DNA from 2 places in the Rugosimonospora acidiphila genome. Region 2 is predicted to be linked to the other one. Evidence: riboswitches for the same ligand, from Rfam matches in the RefSeq annotation. Region 2 holds a riboswitch; the other holds the start of a gene.
What was found. Region 2 has a riboswitch for cobalamin ahead of ABEA87_RS30975 (putative cobaltochelatase). Riboswitches for the same ligand answer to the same signal wherever they lie in the genome.
Positions count from the first base shown of each region.

Region 1: linked by a shared signal. The riboswitch ahead of nicT (Nickel transporter NicT) and the one ahead of ABEA87_RS30975 (putative cobaltochelatase) in region 2 are both predicted to bind cobalamin.

Region 1 is NZ_BAABJQ010000013.1:153,106-160,151, forward strand. Features, by position in the region: gene ABEA87_RS22215 (3-deoxy-7-phosphoheptulonate synthase) at 1-743, shown strand, start outside; gene ABEA87_RS22220 (sialidase family protein) at 1,421-2,656, shown strand; gene ABEA87_RS22225 (sialidase family protein) at 2,804-4,033, shown strand; gene nicT (Nickel transporter NicT) at 4,137-5,273, opposite strand; cobalamin riboswitch at 5,286-5,474, opposite strand; gene ABEA87_RS22235 (YceI family protein) at 5,549-6,208, opposite strand; partial or broken gene ABEA87_RS22240 (phosphoglyceromutase) at 6,628-7,046, opposite strand, start outside.
Region 2 is NZ_BAABJQ010000024.1:22,809-29,854, reverse strand. Features, by position in the region: gene cobN (cobaltochelatase subunit CobN) at 1-1,492, shown strand, start outside; gene ABEA87_RS31000 (alpha/beta fold hydrolase) at 1,543-2,385, shown strand; gene ABEA87_RS30995 (class I SAM-dependent methyltransferase) at 2,459-3,094, opposite strand; gene ABEA87_RS30990 (SRPBCC family protein) at 3,178-3,636, shown strand; gene ABEA87_RS30985 (TetR/AcrR family transcriptional regulator) at 3,716-4,369, opposite strand; gene ABEA87_RS30980 (alpha/beta fold hydrolase) at 4,529-5,362, shown strand; cobalamin riboswitch at 5,651-5,825, shown strand; gene ABEA87_RS30975 (putative cobaltochelatase) at 5,887-7,046, shown strand, end outside.

The DNA of each region.
Region 1 (7,046 bases), on a different contig from region 2:
CGGACATGGACGGCACCCACGACGTGCAGCGCGGGCTGCGGATGGCCCGTACCGTGCTGCTGGACGTGCTCGCCACCGGGCTGCCGGTGGCGTGCGAGTTCCTGGAGCCGACCAGCCCGCAGTACATCGCGGACACGGTGACCTGGGGTGCCATCGGCGCGCGTACGCCGGAGAGCCAGGTGCACCGGCAGCTGGCCTCGGGCCTGTCCATGCCGGTGGGCTTCAAGAACGCCACGGACGGGGACGTGCAGCCCGCCATCGACGGGTGCTACACAGCGGCGGGCAGCCACGTGTTCTTCGGCATCGACGACGAGGGTCGGGGCTCGATCGTGTCGACCGCCGGCAACCCGGACTGCCACATCGTGCTGCGTGGCGGCCGTGGCGGCCCGAACTACCGCAGCGAGGACGTGCGCGACGCGCTCGGCCTGCTGGACAAGGCGGAGATGCCGCGGCGCCTGGTCATCGACGCCAGCCACGACAACAGCGGCAAGGACCACATCCGCCAGGCGGCGGTGGTGCGCGAGATCGCGGAGCAGGTCGCGCGCGGCGAGTCGGGGATCGCCGGGCTGATGATGGAGAGCTTCCTGGCGGAGGGCCGGCAGCAGCCGGGTCCCCGGGAGACGCTCACCTACGGGCAGAGCGTGACCGACGCGTGCATCGGCTGGCCGGAGACCGAGCGGCTGCTGGGCGAGTTGGCCGCCGCCGTGCGCAGCCGGCGCGAGGCGGTGCGCACCGCCGCCTGACGGCGGCATAGCACGGCACCGCCGCCTGACGGCGGCATAGCACGGCACCGCCGCCTGACGGCGGCATAGCACGGCACCGCCGCCTGACGGCGGCATAGCGCGGCACCGCCGCCTGACGGCGTGAGAGCGCCGACTGGCGGCGTACGAGACGGGTACGGTCTACGGGACCGTACCCGTCCGCGTCTCCGGGGCACCATCAATGGGCCACCATCAACGGGCACCGTCAACGGGGCACCGGTAACGGCTCACCACAAACGGGGCATCCCGTCTGACTTTTCTGAAGCAAGAGATTGCCAAGGCCGGGGGACGGGGTCTTCGTCGACCCGGGCCCCGAGGCGTTCGGAGCACGCGGGATCGCGCCGCCTCGGATACGTTGCCTTCCTCTTCGCCTCGGCCCTCTTCGCCTCGGCCTTCTTCGTCCTCGGCCTGTTTGTCTTCGGCCCTCTCGTCCTCGGCATGACCGTGACTGTCGGGATGGTCGTGCGCCGCCAGGTTGCTCCGGCGGCGGGACCCAATGCGCGTCCGTGGGCCGAGCCGCGTGATCACCTCTTGCCAGGGGGCGGCGGGGTGGCTACCGTACATCGGACGTCCCACGTGGGATGTCCGGTTTCTTGGATCAGAGGGGCCATCGTCCGGCCTCGCTTCCGTGCGCGTCCGATGGATCCGAAGGAGACTTCATGCGATTGACCTCGGCGAGACCGCGGATCGTGGGTGGCGCCATCGCCGCCGCGGCGGTCCTGGCGGGAGGCTGCCTGCTCGCCGCGCCCGATGGCCCGGCGACGGCCGCGCCGGCGAAGGCCGCCAAGTGCACCTCGTCGGTGCCGTTCGTCTCGGGTACGGCGGGCTACTTCAGCTTCCGGATTCCGGCCGTGGTGAGCACCAAGAAGGGCACCCTGGTCGCGTTCGCGGAGGGCCGGATCGGTTCGTCCGCCGACTCCGGCAACATCGACGTGGTCTCGAAGCGGTCCACCGACGGCGGTTGCACGTGGGGTCCGCTGTCCGTGGTGGCGGATGCGGGCCCGGACACCGCCGGTAACCCCGCTCCGGTGGTGGACCCGGCGACCGGCAACATCGTGCTGGTCACCTGCTACAACGCGGGGAACGTGACGGCCGCGCAGATCCAGGCCGGTCAGGTGACCGCGGACCAGTCCCGGCGGGTGTTCGTGCAGACCAGCACGGACGACGGCGTGACCTTCTCCGCCCGCCGGGAAATCACCTCCGAGGTGAAGCTGCCGAACTGGCGCTGGTACGCCACCGGCCCGGGGCACGCCACCGTGCTGACCCAGGGCCCGCACAAGGGACGGTTGGTCGTGCCGGCCAACAACTCGGTTGCCCAGCCGGCGGGTTCGACCGACACCGGCGCTGAGGACAAATACTTCGGCGGCAACGACCTGTACAGCGACGACCACGGCGTGACGTGGCACATCGGGTACACCGACGTCACCACGGAGGGGTTCAGCAACCCGAACGAGAGCACCCTGACGCAGTTGACGGACGGGCGGGTGTACGTCAACAGCCGGGACCAGAACGGTACCGGTGCGGGCAACCGGCTGGACGGCTACTCGACCGACGGCGGCGCGACTCTGGTCAGCCCGCTGCACCCGCAGGACACCATCACCACCCCGGTGGTCGAGGGCAGCGTGCTGCAGGTGACCGGCCCGAACTCGGTGCTGCTCTACTCGGGTCCGGCCGACCCGACCCTGCGTGCGGTGATGGGGATCCGGTCGAGCACCAACGCCGGGGTGACCTGGTCGGCCCCGTACGACCTGACCGGCCTGCCGGCCGCGTACTCCGACCTGGTCCAGTTGGACAACAACACGGTCGGGGACCTGTACGAGACCGGTGAGACCAGCGCCAACGCGAACATCACGTTCACCCGGGTACCGGTGAAGGCCATCGTCGGCACACGCTGACCCGCTCGTGGTGTGCCGGGCGGCGTGACCCGTCGCCCGGTGCCCGTCGCCCGTTGCCTATCGCTGGGCGGGCGTTTCTTGAATCACCTGGGGCCTGTTCGCTCGGCCCAGTCCCGTACGCGTCCAACCGATTTGAAGGAGACTTCCATGCGATTCACCGCGACAAGGCCGCGGATCGTGGGTGGCGCCATCGCCGCCGCCGCGGTCCTGGCGGGCGGTTACCTGCTCGCCGCGCCCGACGGTCCGGCGACGGCCGCGCCGGCGAAGGCCGCCAAGTGCACCTCGTCGGTGCCCTTCGTCGCCGGTACCGAGGGCTACTCGAGCTTCCGCATCCCCGCCGTGGTGGCCACCAAGAAGGGCACCCTGGTCGCGTTCGCGGAGGGCCGGGTCGGTTCGTCCGCCGACTCCGGCAACATCGACGTCGTCGAGAAGCGCTCCAGCGACGGCGGCTGCACCTGGGGTCCGTTGTCCGTGGCCGCCGAGGCGGGCGACGACACCGCCGACAACCCCGCTCCGGTGGTGGACCCGGCCACCGGCAACATCGTGCTGCTCACCTGCTATAACGCGGCCTCCGTCACCGAGGCGCAGATCCTCGCCGGTCAGGTGACCGCCGATCAGACCCGGCGGGTGTTCGTGCAGACCAGCAAGGACGACGGGGTCACCTGGTCGGCCCGCCGGGAGATCACCAGCGAGGTGAAGCTGCCGAACTGGCGCTGGTACGCCACCGGTCCCGGGCACGCCACCGTGCTGACCCAGGGCCCGCACAAGGGGCGGCTCGTGGTGCCGGCCAACAACTCGGTCGCCCCGGCGGCCGGCTCCACCGACACCGGTGCGGAGAGCCAGTACTACGGCGGCAACGACTTCTACAGCGACGACCACGGCGCCACGTGGCACATCGGGTACACCGATGACACCACGGAGGGGTTCAGCAACCCGAACGAGAGCACCCTGACGCAGTTGACGGACGGGCGGGTGTACATCAACAGCCGGGACCAGAACGGTACCGGTGCGGGCAACCGGGTCGACGGCTACTCGACCGACGGCGGGGCGACTCTGGTCAGCCCGCTTCACCCGCAGGACACCATCACCACCCCGGTGGTCGAGGGCAGCGTGCTGCAGGTGACCGGCCCGAACTCGGTGCTGCTCTACTCCGGCCCGGCCGACCCGACCTTCCGCGCCGTGATGGGCATCCGGTCGAGCACCAACGCCGGGGTCACCTGGTCGGCCCCGTACGACCTGACCGGCCTGCCCGCCGCCTACTCCGACCTGGTCCAGTTGGACAACAACACGGTCGGGGACCTGTACGAGACCGGTGAGACCAACGCGAACGCGAACATCACGTTCACCCGGGTACCGGTGAAGGCCATCGTCGGCTAACACCGGCACGCCACAGCCAGCGGCACGCCACAGCCAACGGGTGCGGCACAGCCAGCGGTGCGCCCGGCCCCCATGCGGGGTCCGGCGCACCGCTGGCTCGCCGTCAGGCCAGTGGATTCGGGCCCGAGGGCTCGGGCTCGCCGGCCGGTGCCCGCCAGCGGTGCTCCACGCGGCCCACCTTCCAGTATCCGATGGCCACCGCCCACACGAGTACGAACAGGCCCACGATGATGAAGCCGACGTTGTTGAGGTCCAGCCCGGCTATCCAGTTGGTGGCCGGGTCGCGCCAGCGCAGCTGGTCGTGCAGCACTCCGACCAGTTCGATGGTGCCGATGAGCAGGGCCACCGCGACGGACAGCCCGGTGATGGTGAGGTTGTAATAGATTTTGCGAACCGGATTGGCGAAGGCCCAGCGGTAGGCGACGTTCATGAAGGCACCGTCGAGCGTGTCGAACAGGCTCATGCCGGCCGTGAACAGCAGCGGCAGCACCAGGATCGCGTACCAGGGCAGCCCGGCCGCGGCGCCGCTGCCGGCCAGTACCAGGAGGGTCACCTCGGTGGCCGTGTCGAATCCCACACCGAACAGCAGACCTATCGGGTACATCTGGGCCGGGTGGCGCACCGACCGCATCAGCGGGCGCAGCAGCCGGGCGACCAGCCCGCGCGCGTCGAGCGCGCCGTCCAGCGCGGTGGCGTCGTAGTCACCGGCGCGGGCGCGGCGGTACACCCGGGCGATGCCGACCAGCGCGATCAGGTTGAGGATGCCGATCAGGTAGAGGAACAGCCCGGACGCGCTGGTGCTGACCACGCCGAGGTCGGCCCGGGCGGCGGAGTTGTCATTGGTGAGGCCGGCCACGAACCGGGCGCCCGCCGCGATGCCGGTGGCGAGCAGCACCACCACGGTGGAGTGCCCGAGGGCGAACCAGAATCCGACGGACACCGTCCGCCTGCCGTCGGCCATCAGCTTGCGGGTGGTGTTGTCGATGGCGGCGATGTGGTCGGCGTCGAAGGCGTGCCGCATGCCCAGCGTGTAGGCGGTCACGCCGATGCCCAGACCGAACACCTTCGTGCCGATCTGCAGGTGCTTCGGGGTGACCAGCGTGGCCAGCACGGTCCACGCCACGAGGTTCATGACGGCGATGACCGCGAGCAGGATGACTATCTCGCGCCAGTCGCGCACGCGCTTGGACGGACGGAGAGACGGTTCAGCGGGCAGCCCCATGGCAACCTCTTCCAGCACCTCGTGGAGTAGGGCTCTTGCGTTGCCGTGGCCGGTCTCCTGGCTGACAGGTGTCGCATGCGACTCGCCGGCCCGCCTTCCCAGACTCGCGTCCAGTGGCTGCCGCGTCGCCGCGGCCGGGCCGGTGCATCCTGTTCACAGTGGCGAGGGCCGCTCCGGTTTCACACCGGATTCCCGAACACCACGGCGTCGACAGGCTATCGGTGGCACCGGGGCGGAGCAACGCACCGCCCCGGTGATCAACAACACGGGTGCCGGAATGTGATGAGTCCGCCTCAGGACTGGTGAATCGCCTCGCCCGCGATTTCGATGCGTACGGTCCGGCCGACCAGAACGCCGCCGCTTTCCAGCGCCACGTTCCAGATCAGTCCGTAGTCTTCCCGGTTGATTTCGGTAGTGGCGGTGAACCCGAAGATATTGTTGCCGTACGGGTCGGTCCGCGCCCCACCGAACTCCACCTGTAGCTGGGCCGGACGGGTGATTCCCTTGATAGTCAGTTCGCCGTCGAGCACGAACCGTCCAGTCGTCTGGCTGGGCTGCGGCGGCACGTGTTCACCCGGGGTGGCTCCGCGCTTGCGCAGGTAGGCCCAGTAGAAAATCGGGTCGTTGTTGCCCTGCCATTTGATGCCGGTGCTGCGGTAATCCAGCGTCGGATACTGACCGACATCGAGAAAGTCCGGGCTGACCAGGTGCGTGTCCCGCTCGGCGTGGCCGGTGCGGACGCTGGCCGCCCAGATGGTGGCGCTGACCGAGGACTGCAACGGATCCTCGGCGACGACAATCCGGGCGGTCGCCTCGGTGAACTCGCCGCGTACCGGACTGACCATCATGTGTCGGGCCAGAAATCCGATCCGCTTGTGCGCCTGATCGAGAAGATAGTTGCCAGGCGCCGGGATGGTTATGCCCTCCCAGGACCGTGTGGCGGAACCGGACATTGTCGTGCCTTCCCCGCGGAAACGCGTGCGTTACCGAGACATGTGTCGCTTGTGGCGGCCGTTGATCGGCACGCTGCGCACGCCGTTCTTTTCGACTCCGAACCGAAGCCTAACGCCCACCCACCTGGTGGCTTCGAGGTGAATGGGGCGTCGGGCGCGTCGCGCCGGGCGAATCGGAAAATCAGCGTGCCGAGGCAGCAGCCCGAGTCAACGGAAAAAGCCGAATTGTCGGCGGGAGTGGGAATGATTCGCCGCCGCCGTAACGTCGGCGAACCGTCGGTGAGGGTGACGCGAAGCCACCGCTGGCGAATTCGGCGCCGGGGCGGCGGCGGTCAGTGGCCGGCGTCGCCGGTGTCGAGCCCCTGCGCCGCCACGGCGGCGGGGTCGAGCCCCTGCGCCGCCACGGCGGCGGCGTCGAGCCCCTGCGCCGCCACGGCGGCGATGCCCTCGGCCGCCGCCCGCGGGTCGGCGTACCGCGCCGGTCCGGTCGGTCGCAGCGTGGCCTCGTCCAGGGTGTAGCGCAACGGCACGCCGGTGGGTACGTTGAGCCCGACGAAGTCGTCGTCGGACAGCCGGTCCATGTGCTTGATGAGCGCGCGCAGCGAGTTACCGTGCGCGCAGACCAGGACGGTGCGCCCGGCACGCAGGTCGGGGACTATCGCGTCGTGCCAGTACGGCAGCAACCGCGCGGTCACGTCCCGCAACGACTCGGTACGCGGCAGCTCACCCAGCAGGTCCGCGTAGCGCGGGTCGGACGCCTGGCTGAACTCGTCGTCGTCGGCCAGCGGCGGCGGGGCCACCTCGTATGATCGGCGCCACAGCATGAACTGCTCGTGGC
Region 2 (7,046 bases):
TGGACTTTCCGAGGAGTCCGGGCGCTCGGGGGTCGACGCGCTGGAGGAGCTGGCCGTGCGGCTGGTGTCCGGCTGCGACGCGCGGGGCTGGGCGCCGGACGCGGTGCCGGACGTGGTCACCGAGGTGCTCGGGTCGGCGGTGCCGTCCATTGTGGAGGTGCTGCGGTTCGCCGCGACCGAGGTGGTGCCGCGGCTGGCGGCCACCACCGGGGAGATCGACGCCGTCCTGCACGCGCTGGACGGCGGGTACGTGCCGGCCGGGCCATCCGGCTCGCCGACCCGGGGCCTGGTCAACGTGCTGCCCACCGGCCGCAACTTCTACTCGGTCGATCCCAAGGCGATCCCGTCGCGCAACGCGTGGGACGTCGGTCAGGCGCTGGCCGACTCGCTGCTGAGCCGCTACCGGGACGACAACGGCGACTGGCCGCAGACCGTGGGGCTGACCATGTGGGGCACCTCGGCGATGCGCACCCAGGGCGACGACATCGCCGAGGCGCTGGCGCTGCTGGGCTGCCAGCCGGTGTGGGACGAGGCGTCCCGGCGGGTCACCGGCGTGGCGACGGTGCCGCGCGAGCAGCTTGGCCGCCCGCGCATCGACGTGACGGTCCGCATCTCCGGCTTCTTCCGCGACGCGTTCCCGCACGTGGTAGCGCTGCTGGACGACGCGGTGACCCAGGTCGCCGAGCTGGACGAGCCGGACGAGGTGAACTTCGTGCGCGCGCACGCACGTGCCGACACGCGGGCGCACGGCGACTGGCGCCGGGCCACCACCCGCATCTTCGGCTCGAAGCCGGGCGCCTACGGCGCCGGACTGCTGCCGCTGATCGACGCCCGGAACTGGCGCGACGACCGGGACCTGGCCGAGGTGTACGCGGTCTGGGGCGGGTACGCCTACGGCCGGGGGCTGGACGGCCGAGCGGCGCGCGACGACCTCGAGCGGGTGTACCGGCGGATGGCGGTGGCCGCCAAGAACGTGGACACCCGGGAGCACGACATCGCCGACTCCGACGACTACTTCCAGTACCACGGCGGGATGGTCGCCATGGTGCGCTCGCTGACCGGCCACGACCCGGCCGCCTACATCGGCGACTCGCACCGGCCCGACGAGGTGCGCACGCGCAGCCTGGCCGAGGAGACCCGGCGGGTTTTCCGGGCCCGGGTGGTCAACCCGCGCTGGATCGAGGCGATGCGCCGGCACGGGTACAAGGGCGCCTTCGAGCTGGCCGCCACGGTGGACTACCTGTTCGGGTACGACGCCACCGCGGGTGTGGTGGACGACTGGATGTACCAGCAACTGGCCGAGTCGTACGTGTTCGACCAGCAGGTCCGCGACTTCATGGAGAAGTCCAACCCGTGGGCGCTGCGGGGGATCACCGAGCGGCTGTTGGAGGCCGCCGACCGGGGCCTGTGGGAGCGGCCCGACGCCGAGACGCTCAACCGGCTCCGGGAGGCGTACCTGTCCAGCGAGTCCGACCTGGAGGGCCGCTCCTGAGCGCGGGCGGCCGTCGGCGACGGATGGACAGCCGCGGATATGATCAGTCGATGGCCACCTTCCCCGCGCTCGACGGAACCCTGCTGGCGTACGACCGGGTCGGCGAGGACGGCGACCCGCTGATCTGCCTGCCCGGCGGCCCCTTGCTGCCCCCGGAGTACCTCGGTGACCTGGGTGGGCTGGCGGCCTACCGGTCGTTGGTGCTGCCGCACCTAAGGGGGACCGGGAAGTCCGCGGTGCCGGCCGACCCGACCAGTTGCCGGTGTGATCGGCTGGTCGACGATGTCGAGGCGCTGCGCGCGCACCTGGGGCTGGGCCGGGTCGACCTGCTCGGGCACTCGGCCGGCGGCAGCCTGGCGGCGCTGTACACCCTGCGCTACCCGGATCGCGTCGGCCGGCTCGTGCTGGCCTGTTCCAGCCCGAGGGTGGTCGGGCTGCCGATCTCCGACGACGACCGCCGGCAGGTCATCGAGCCGCGCCGGGGCGAGCCCTGGTTCCCGGACGCCTACGCCGCGTTCGGCCGGGTCTGGTCGGGCGACCCCACGGACGCCGACTGGCAGGCGCTCACGCCGTTCACCTATGGCCGGTGGGACGCCGCGGCGCGGGCCCACGCGGCCGGGATGGATGCCGCGAGGAACGACGCGGTCGCGGCCCAGTACTACTCGGAGGGCGCGCTGGACCCGCCGGCCACCCGGGCCGCCCTGGCCGGTCTCGCGGTGCCGGTCCTGCTGGTCGCGGGCGAGTACGACCCGTCGCTGCCCCCGCATCGCGCGGCCGAGTACGTGGGAATGTTCGGTCGGGCGGAGTTGGCCGTGCTGCCGGGCGGCGGCCACTATCCCTGGCTCGACGACGCGCAGTGGTGGGTGCGGACCCTGACGGGGTTCCTGGACTGAGCGATCGCGCGGTGCCCGCCGAGCGATCGCGCGGGTGGCCCCCCAGCCGCACGTCCCGGGCCGCGCGGGCTCGCTAGTGCGAATCCGGGCGGCGCAGCGTCAGTGACTGGAACCAGTGGCCGCCGACGTCGACGGGGTGGAAGTCCAGGACGTCGAACCGCGCGCCGGTGGCAAAGCCGAGCAACTGCTCGTTGGTGCGCCAGGAGAAGAACCGCGGCGGCACGTGCTCGTCCCCGTCGATCGGGCCTTCGGCGCTCTCGTCCCCGCCGTACACCCCGATGAAGAACAGCCCACCGGGGCGCACGATCGCCCGGACCGCCGCCAGGACCGCGGGCAGGTCGTGATTGGGCACGTGTAGCAGGCAGTTCATCGCGTAGACCGCGTCAAACGAGCCGGCCGGGAAGTCCAGCCGCAAGAAGTCCATGACGTGGGCCTTGAGGCCCTTGGCTCGGCAGCGCTCGACCATCGCCGCCGAGAGGTCGGCCGCGACGACGGCGAGGCCCGCCTCGTGGAAGTAGACGCTGTCCTGCCCGGTACCGGCGCCGATCTCCAGCAACCGGCTGCCCGGCGCGAGTCGCTGCCCGAACGCCTGCCGTTCCGCCAGCTTCCACGGCTGCTTGTCGAGGCTGTCACGCCGGGCCGCACCCGCGTCGTACGCCTCGCGCAACGGGCCGAGGACCTCGTCGTACCGGGGAGTCATGCCCGTCATTATCGACAGACGTGGGCGAGCACGCACCCCACGGCCGCGCGTCCCGATGCGGTGGAAACCGGCCCGCGGTCCCCGTCTCGCCAGTGCCCGCCGCGGTGTTCGCGGTGCTGGCGGACCCGACGACCCATCCCGCGATCGACGGCACCGGCCGGGTTCAGGAATCCGTCGACCGGGCGCCGCTGATCGAGGTGGGGCAGATCTTCCGGATGAGCATGTATCACGCTGGCCCTCCAGGCGGTCACTACCAGGTGGTCAACAAGGTCCAGGTGTTCGACCCGCCGCGCGCCGTCGGCTGGCTGACGGGGCAGGAGAAGGGCGACGGCGACCTGGAGTTCGGCGGCTGGATCTGGCGCTACGACCTGGCGCCGCTCGGCCCGCCCGAGACCGAGGTCACGCTCACCTACGACTGGTCGGCGGTGCCGCAGTTCATCCGGGCGCGGGGCATCCGGTTTCCGCCGTTCGGCCCCGGGCATCTCAGAAACTCGCTGCGCCACCTGGCCAAGCTCACCGCACCGGCGGTCCCCGACCCGGACACCCGGTGATCGAGCGAGTCGTAGCTGTCGGTGATCCGGGCCCCGGATCGCCGCGCGCCGATGCCGCCCGTACCGGCGGCCCCGGACACTACGAGGCGGTACCCGTGGGGGCGGTGCTTGCGGGGGCGGTGCTTGCGGGGGCGGTGCGCGCGGATTCGGCGTCGGGGTCCCGCAGCGCCGCGTCGATCAGCACCTCGGCCGCCGCCCGTGCCTGCCGGGCCGCGTCGCTGGTTCCGGCGATCGCGGCCGTGGTCTGCGCTCCCTCGGCGAGGATCGCCAACTGCGCGGCGAGCGACGAGGACGCGCCGGCCTCGACCACGAGTTCGGTCAGCCGGGCCTGGAACTGCGCCTTGTGCGCGCGCACGATCTCGGCGATCCGGGGCGAGGTGGCGCCCAGTTCGCCGAACGAGTTGATGAACATGCAGCCCCGGAAGTCGTCCTGGTCGAACCAGCGGGCCAGCATGTCGTAGATGGCCACCAGGCGTTGCCGGGCGCCGCCCGCCCGGACCGCGTCCTCGACCAGGTCGTTCCACAGCCGGTGCCGGCCGTGCAGGACCTCCTCGACGATGGACTCCTTGGACGGGAACAGGCTGTAGAGCCGCTTGAGCGAGACGCCCGTCTCCGCGCGCAGCGCGTCCATGCCGACCGCCTGGATGCCCAGGGCGTAGTACAGCCGGTCCGCGGCCGCGAGGACCGCCGCGCGCACTGCCTCGTCGCCCGGTCTCCGATTCGCCTCGCTCACGGTTCGTCTCGCCTCGCTCACGTTCCGTCCCCGATTCGCGGTTGGTGACGCCTCTCACCCGACTGGTCCCGCTCCCGCCAGTGCGCCAAGAACGACCGTTCTCTACACTACCTCAAGGAGCGGAGAACGAGCGTTCTCTAGCGTTCAACGGAGGTTCAGATGCCTTTCATCACCGTCGGCTCGGAGAACAGCGCGAGCATCGACCTGTACTACGAGGACCACGGCCAGGGGCAGCCCGTCGTCCTTATCCACGGCTACCCGCTGGACGGGCACTCGTGGGAGAAGCAGAGCGCGGCGCTGCTGAAGGCCGGCTACCGGGTCATCACCTACGACCGCCGGGGCTTCGGCCGCTCCAGCCAACCCACCATCGGTTACGACTACGACACCTTCGCCGCCGACCTGAAGGTCGTGCTGGACACCCTCGACGTCACCGACGCCGTGCTGGTCGGCTTCTCCATGGGTACCGGCGAGGTCGGCCGCTACCTGGGCACCTACGGCTCGGGGCGGGTCGCCAAGGCGGCGTTCCTGGCCTCCCTGGAGCCGTTCCTGCTCAAGACCGGCGACAACCCGACCGGCGTGCCGCAGGAGGTCTTCGACGGCATCATCGCCGCCGCCACGGCCGACCGGTACGCCTGGTTCACCCAGTTCTACAAGAACTTCTACAACACCGACGAGAACCTCGGCACCCGGCTGTCCGAGGAGGCGCTGCGCAACAGCTGGAACGTGGCGGCCGGGGCGTCCTGGTACGCGTCGTCCGAGGTGGTGCCGACCTGGCTGGAGGACTTCCGGGCGGACATCAAGAAGATCGACGTACCGGCGCTGATCCTGCACGGCACGGCGGACAACATCCTGCCGATCGACGCGACCGCGCGCCCGTTCCACCAGGCGCTGCCGCAGGCGGAGTACGTCGAGATCGACGGCGCCCCGCACGGCCTGCTCTGGACGCACGCCGACGAGGTCAACAAGGCCCTGCTCGCCTTCCTCGCCAAGTAACCGAGCCTCGCGAAGTAACCGAGCCTCGCGAAGTAACCGAGCCTCGCCAAGTAACCGAGCCGGGTAAGCGACTGGTCTGGTCGCCGGACGCGCCGGCCAGGCCGGTCCCGAACGCTCACGTCCCGGCACCGGGCGGCCAAGCCGCCCGGTGCCGTCGCACCGGCACCGCGACGGGCCTCAACCGCGAGATTTCACGGCAGCGGGATCGGCGTGGAGGGGACCGGCGGGCCGGGCGCCGCCGAGGTGGCCTGAGACGTGCGCCGCGTTGACGCGCGGCCCGCGATCGGGCAGCATGCCTGATGGAGCGGCAGTGGAGGAACTCGGTGAGATTCCGAGGCGGTCCCGCCACTGTCACCGGGAAGCGACTCTCCACTCGTGGTCACGACGGCGCAAGCGGTTGGAAGGCCGGGGAGAAGCGACGATCCGGGAGCCAGGACACTCCGGCCGCTCGTGTCGTTTCACCGTATCGCGGGCGTGGACACCCGCGGAGGGAGCTTGAGCGTGACCGTGCGCGTGAGCGGGTTTTGATCCCGCCGTACCCGTTCTCCGCCGTCGTCGGGATGTCCGATCTGAGCCTCGCGCTGCTGCTCAACGCCGTCTCGCCGGCGATCGGCGGGGTGCTGGTGCGCGGCGAGAAGGGCACCGCCAAGTCCACCATGGTCCGGGCGCTGGCCGGCCTGCTGCCCGAGGTGGACACCGTGGCCGGCTGCCGGTTCGGCTGTGACCCGGCCCGTCCGGAGGCGCAGTGCCCGGACGGCCCGCACGATCCGGCCACCCCGTCGGCGCGCCGTCGCGCCGCCCTCGTCGAGCTGCCGGTCGGTGCCACCGAGGACCGCCTGGTCGGCGCACTGGACCTGCAGCGCGCGCTGACCGAGGGCGTCAAGGCGTACGAGCCGGGCCTGCTCGCCGCCGCGCACCGGGGGGTGCTCTACGTCGACGAGGTCAACCTGCTCCCCGATCACCTGGTGGACCTGCTGCTGGACGCCGCCGCCATGGGCCGCGCGTACGTGGAGCGGGACGGCGTCTCGGTGCGCCACCCGGCCCGCTTCCTGCTGGTCGGCACCATGAACCCGGAGGAGGGCGAGCTGCGCCCGCAGCTGCTGGACCGCTTCGGTCTGGCCGTGGACGTGGCCGCGCCCCGGGATCCGGGACAGCGCGCCGAGGTGGTGCGCCGCCGGCTGGCCTACGACGCGGACCCGCAGGGCTTCGGCGAGCGCTGGGGCCAGTCCGAGGCGGAGCTGGCCGCCCGGATCGAGGCGGCCCGCGAACGGCTGTCCATTGTGGAGCTGCCCGACGCCGAGCTGCGCCGCATCGCGCATGTATGCGCGGCGTTCGAGGTGGACGGGATGCGCGCCGACATCGTCGTGGCCCGCACCGCCACGGCGCTGGCCGCCTGGGCCGGCCGGCCGGCGGTCAACGAGCAGGACGTACGGGACGCGGTGCGGCTGGCGCTGCCGCATCGCCGCCGCCGCGACCCGTTCGACGAGCCGGGGCTGTCCGAACAGGCGCTGGACGACGCCATGCGCGACGCGGCCGACGCGGCCGATGGGCCGGATGGACCGCAGCCGCCCGACGACGACCCGGGCGGCCCGGGCTCCGGCGGCGGCCCCGACAACGGCCCGGACGACAACGGCCCGCGGGGCAGCGGCCCGCAGGATGGTGGCCGACAGGACAGCGGCCCGCA